2 regions of the Paenibacillus sp. FSL P4-0176 genome follow, and region 1 is predicted to be linked to the other one. Evidence: riboswitches for the same ligand, from Rfam matches in the RefSeq annotation. Region 1 holds a riboswitch; the other holds the start of a gene.
The links. Region 1 has a riboswitch for cyclic di-AMP ahead of MKY95_RS00530 (C40 family peptidase). Riboswitches for the same ligand answer to the same signal wherever they lie in the genome.
Positions count from the first base shown of each region.

Region 2: linked by a shared signal. The riboswitch ahead of MKY95_RS11355 (C40 family peptidase) and the one ahead of MKY95_RS00530 (C40 family peptidase) in region 1 are both predicted to bind cyclic di-AMP.

Region 1 is NZ_CP150242.1:108,567-111,703, forward strand. Features, by position in the region: gene MKY95_RS00520 (cytochrome c) at 1-218, opposite strand, end outside; gene MKY95_RS00525 (GNAT family protein) at 369-863, opposite strand; gene MKY95_RS00530 (C40 family peptidase) at 1,219-1,653, opposite strand; cyclic di-AMP (ydaO/yuaA leader) riboswitch at 1,693-1,830, opposite strand; gene MKY95_RS00535 (hypothetical protein) at 2,076-2,927, opposite strand; gene MKY95_RS00540 (M1 family metallopeptidase) at 2,938-3,137, opposite strand, start outside.
Region 2 is NZ_CP150242.1:2,435,201-2,438,337, forward strand. Features, by position in the region: gene MKY95_RS11340 (hypothetical protein) at 1-207, shown strand, start outside; gene MKY95_RS11345 (hypothetical protein) at 327-545, shown strand; gene MKY95_RS11350 (carboxymuconolactone decarboxylase family protein) at 687-1,016, shown strand; gene MKY95_RS11355 (C40 family peptidase) at 1,090-1,554, opposite strand; cyclic di-AMP (ydaO/yuaA leader) riboswitch at 1,560-1,691, opposite strand; gene pelA (pectate lyase) at 2,111-3,073, shown strand.

The DNA.
Region 1 (3,137 bases):
GCCAGAGCAGGTCCTACGCCACCCTGAAGCTGATCCCCGTGACAGGAGATACAATTGGCTTTGACCAGTGCTTCAGCCTGTCCGGCATCCAATGTTACTTCCGGCATGGTTGGCTTGGCTTCTTCAGCCACTTCTTCTTTCCCTGGAAGCGTAAACATTAAAACAATAGCTAAAGCGCATGCTGCAAAAAATACTCCGCTCATGATCCATTTGTGCATCCCTTATGTCCCCTCCAGAATGAAAGATCATCTAACCTGAAACTATCCATATCATTATAACGGAACCTGTACTGACATCATAGCATTTTGTGGGAATTTTTTGAACTAATCACATAACAAGGGGCAAATTTAGTTGTTTTGCAATGGATTCTAACCGCGAGGCCCTTCATAAACCATACAGTGAAAGGGCTTCAAGCCGGTTGGGGTCTGCCGTTCGTATGTATCATGGGTGACAAATCCACTCTTCAGATAGACTTGAATGGCACGAGCATTCCAAGTGAGTACTTCCAGATCAATCTCATTCGTGGGATTTCGGCGAATGGCTTCCTGTACAATGGCAGTGACAAAAGCTGTCCCTTGACCCTGACCACACAGCTCTGGATGCATGCCAAGGCCAATCCGGGTTACCCCTTGAAGTGGGAAGTATTGAGCAAACCCACATATACGATCGTTCTGATCCAGGACGATTGCATATTGCTCCTGCCGCAGCTGTGCATCTCCGAATTCCACTTCCAGAGCTTTCATCTGCTCCCAGGGGAGCCAGCTGTAGATATTGTAAGGCGGATCATACTGCCAACTGCAGATAAGCTCCGCATGTTCTTCTCGCATGGGTACAACGTGAAACGTCACAGGGGTTTCCTTCATACACCTGCATGCTCCTTTCCTTGAAACAGAACTCTTTGTCCACTCTACAAAAGTGATGTTCATTTAGCAAGTCTTCCTTCCCAAGAAAAAAAATGAAACAAAAGTTCCGGTAATTTCGTTTATATTATAACGGGATGGGTAAAAACATCATAAGGGCACGGACGAACGAACGCAAAATGAACCTGTTGATGTCGCAGAATATGCCCCGAGTATAACTTGCAACATGAATAAGGATTGAAGCACAAAAAAACCGCCGGATACATTCCTGCGGAGAATGTACCGGGCGGTTCTGTTATGCTTCTTGCTTCGTTCCAGTATGTTTAATGGTTACAGCATCATGTTGCTCAGCTTGTCCCTAGTCAAGGGCCAGTGATTCATATGCGTCCGTGCTCATAATCCGTTTTGCGCCAACATAACGATTGGCCCAATAGTTTTCACTCAATGCACTGATCGTAACGCCTTTGGAAGAAGAGGAGTGTGCGAACTTTCCATCCCCTACAAAGATTCCTACATGAGATACGCCTTTACCTGTTGTATTAAAGAACACCAGATCGCCAGCTCTCATTTCCATGCGGGATACGGAATCGCCCATGTCGAATTGGGAACTGGATTGGCGTGCCAAATCAATACCCAACTTGTCGAATACATACCGGGTAAATCCGGAGCAGTCAAAGCCGTTAAGCGTTGTTCCCCCACTTTTGTATGTAGTTCCCATTGCTGAATCAATTACTGTGTCCATCTTTGAATCTGCGAATGCGCTACCTGCACCAAGCGATAAAGCGAATGTGATGCTAAGTACAGCTGCGGTTAATTTCTTCTTGAACAAGAGATATTCCCCTTCCAATGCCTGCGAGGTTAGCTTAAGGATTCGGTTGAAGGTCCCCTATGATCCCTCTGTAGCAAGATCAATTCACCCATAACTGGTTCCCCCGCTTCCCAGGTGCCAGGAATTTGGCTATGCTAGTTATGCACCTGCGAAATCAAGAAATGACGATTTAATTTTAAGTAGTTACAAATATGAATGTAAAGATTACAAAGTTGTTACTAAAAACTCACTGCGATTATTGTAACAGAGGAGTACGGCTTTGGCAACGTTTAGCAACAAATTTAGCAAAAAAAACCTCGACCTTTGACGGGGAAAGGTTGAGGTTTGCCTATTTATAAGTACATATTAGGCCATGAGTTTAACATGTGATGGTAACAATTTTTAAACTATCTGCTCTCACCTTTGGATATTTTGGACTGCCATAATCGGAAATGGCTGCATATTTTCCACAGACTCAATAGACATCTGGCAAGTGGATACGTCTGTTGTAGTATAAGTCCGGTCAGTCCCGTTAATAACCATGAGGCTGTAGTGAATGCCCCAAAGACGAGCAGGTGTACTCCGCCCAGCAGTAATGCAATGCCGATTACAGCGATGAGATGACGCAGTGCAATCCAGAGTGCTTTGAGGGTACCGTGAGCCCCGCCTTCTCCTTCTGGTGCCGAAACACCGAACTGCATATAGAGTATGACATGGTGGATGATCCAACCATATACAATCCAGGCAGCAACATAAGGTATGCCAGGCAAAAGTAATTGAAGGGAATGAAATCCGTCCATGAGAATCGAGTAGAGCTTCGGTATGAGCCAGTAGGCGGGCAGAAGTATCAATAATGTACGTATGGTGTGGAGCAGCAGCATCGGTTTCCACAGATTTTTGATTCCGCGGACAAAGGGGATGCGCTCTTCTGTAGAATTAAAGTGCTGAAGTGAGTAGAGCAGTCCTGCCTGAATGAGGGGGCTGATCAACATGCGAATCAGCAGCATGCCCCCGAGAATCCATAGATAACGATGAACCTCCGGATGGGTAGACAGGTTAAGTTGACTTTCCATTTTGAACAAAAGTGTACTCAGATCACCGGCATCAGCATCTGGATAGCGAAGGAGCAGTGGGATGACGGCCGATTGTACCATTCGATAGAAGAAATATCCCCAAATGAGTTGATAGAGAAATAAGAGTGCGGCAATGAACATATGCTGACGGACGAGAAACCAGCCTTCACGTATTTTCGCTTTCACCGTTTCCACCTCACCATGACAGACCTCCGAATATGGCTTCTATTAGTTTGGTTACACTCATGCTCCAGCGGGACTTCGTCTGCTCATCCAGTCCGGATTTCAGGAAATTGTTCATATGGCGGTTCTCCAACACGATCGAGTACAGGGGATCGGTCATGGCCCAGGATACGGGGGATGTGTGAGTTAATTTATACGTGATGCGATCTTCTT
Region 2 (3,137 bases), 2.3 Mb from region 1:
GAACATCCTCAATTTTTCTGGTACAAACGCTATGTTGCCTGGTCAGAATTACTGACGATTGTAGGCTTGTGCGAAGAGTTGTCCTTCTCTTGGAAAGAACAATTTACACCGCATCAAGTGGAGTACCTTGAAGAACGTGTGATGTCCGCCAAAGTGCTTGATTTTTGGTTCGAGAAGAACGACAGCAAAGAGCACGCGCAGCGGTAACTTTCAGTCGGGACATAATTTCGAATGACATGACAGTCCAATACAGTCACGTGAGACCTAAATGACTTTTCATTTAGGTCTCTTTTTGTAAATAAATTTGAAATATAGGAGCCATGAAGATGATTAGTGATACAGAATTGGACGCCCTGCGTCTGTCAGGTGAGAAAGTTAGAGTCGTACGGGACGAGCTGGAATCGAACGACGTGAAGGGCATTGTGGTTGCCTGGGATGGCGAGCAGGTACTTATCCGTCGTCAGAATCGACGTGTCGTTAAGCTGGACCGAGGTTACAGCTATCAGCTGTTCAGCGAGCCGCGCCAGAGTCCACTTAGTGAGTAACAGCTGATAATTATGGCAGGGCCATGAGCTTTAAATGTTTGGAATTACCATGATTTCTTGGCATAATTGGCTCACTCGGGAGAGAAGATAGGTACAGTGAGGAAGATCTGTAACTATAGCCGAGAGGGTGTGCTACAAGCCATGACATTGATGAATGATAAAGTTCATGCCTACAAGGATCAGATTGGAGCATTAAGCGATGTGCTGCCAGGTGTGGTGAAGTCGTATCATGAGTTTACCGGAGAATGTTTCCAACCTGGTGTGATTGATGCGAAGACAAAACAGCTAATTGCGCTTGGCATTGGATTATTCGCCAACAATGAGGTATGTACCTTCTACCATGTAGAAGAAGCCCGTGCTAAGGGCGCAACAGATCAGGAGATTATGGAGACCGTAGCCGTGGCTGGAGCTGTTGGTGGAGGACATGCCCTGTCTCAGGGTGCGATGCGAGTGCAGAAGGCTCTGCATTAGTAAGCAATGCAACATACATTTTTAAGTGCAAAAAAGGCATCCGGTTAATAACCGATGCCTTTTTGTATGTGAATCACATTTTACCTAACATTTTATCATACATAAACTGTCCAGTTACCCGACGTGCTGTTACATAACGATCATTGAAGTATGGATTCGATAACTTCGTGATGCTTACACCTTTACTGCTGGAGGCATGAGCGAATTGTCCGCCGCCGATATATACACCTGTATGTGAAATGCCTTTGCCTGTTGTATTAAAGAACACCAGATCACCTGTCCGAACATTGCTCTTGGATACGGGAGTACCTGCTTTGGCTTGCTGCTGCGAAGTACGTGGTAATTCAATGCTGTATTTGTTGAAAAGATATCTCATAAAACCAGAACAGTCGAAGCCGGCTACAGTTGTGCCACCCCATTTGTAAGGAATACCTGTCATGTTGTTCACTACGGAGTTGATACTGCTTGCCTCTGTGCTTGTTGCCCCGGATGTAAATAATACAGCTGCTCCAAAAATGGAGATAATCAGTTTTTTCAAAATCAATGTTCTCCCTTCGATGTCTACGGAGTTAGCTAAGGGTTCGGTAGAAGGTTCCCTATATTTCCTATGTATAAGAATAATTCACCCAAATTGGTTCCCCCGTTTTCAAACATGAAACTCGGCAATGAATAATTAAGTTTTTGTAACTATTTGAAACTATATTGCATAAATGCGTAATTGTCAAACCCATTTAAACCCTTTCTTAATACCTCAATGTTAGCGGAATTAAGGTTTTTATATGAAAAAAGGGATCGAGTTTGGGTATCATTCATGACAAAAACGTCATTATTGATTCGTGTAAGACGAATTTGGATAAATAGATAGGTTTGTCATGAGTTAAAAGAACTATTCCGTTATGTAGAATTAGAGAGATTATATTCATTAAGTTGCATATATTGACAAAAATCGATTTTTTGCATATTATCTGATTATCCAATCCACATATTGGATTAAAATTGATTTTATTATGCGATAAATACAAATAAAGGAGGTTTAGAGACGCGTATCATAGGTAAAGTAGAAGTGGAAGATTTATAAAAACGAACATAGGAGAGTGTTACATTTGAAAGCGAAGAAAATAATTACTTTTGTCCTGGCATGTACGATGGTGTTCTCAGCAGTTGGAATGGCAGTTCTCCCTGTAGGGACGGTATCTGCTGCAGATGCGTCGGGTACTACAGCGAGTATTTCTGATATTTTGAAGAACCAGCTGCCGGATGGAGGTTGGAGAAAAGATTATAAACAGACAAGTGGAGAGTGGGCAAAGTCCACGATAGACAACAAGGCTACATACTCAGAAATTAGAAGATTGGCGAAGGAATTTAAAAAGACGAATGATCCGCGTTACTCCACAGCTGCAATCAAAGGAATTAACTTTTTGATCAACATGCAGTATTCAAACGGCGGGTGGCCACAAGTTTACCAAAGCTCCGGATACCACAAGCACATCACTTACAATGATGATGCCATGATTAATGTAATGATCATGCTGGATGAAGTAGCGGCACGCAAAGGTGATTTCTCATTTATCGACAGTACACTTGCTAACCGCAGTAAAAATTCAGTTGCCAAAGGTGTGGAGGCGATTCTGAATACACAGGTCGTTTCAGGTGGTAAGCTGACAGCATGGGGACAACAACATGATTCCAGCTCTCTTAAACCAGCGAGCGCAAGAATCTACGAAGTGCCATCGCTGACAGCTGGAGAGAGTGTAACGATTGTTAAATTTCTGAAAACCAGACCTGCTAACGCTAAAATTACCGCATCCATTAAAGGAGCGGAGGCTTGGTTTAACAAAGTGAAAATTACGGGTTACAAGTATGAAAGAGCTAATGGAGATAGTAAAATTATCGCTGATTCCAAAGCTGCACCAATTTGGGCACGCTTCTATGAGATCGGAACGGATAAACCAATCTTTATTGGTCGTGACGGGGTAGTTAAATACAAATTAAGTGATATTGATAAAGAAAGAAGAGGCGGTTATGCATGGTATGGCAACTGGCCTTCCAAGCTGTAATTTGTAGTATGCTTCCGTATTAATGAACCAAACTATTAGCAACAGTTAAAGGTAAGGCCCGAAT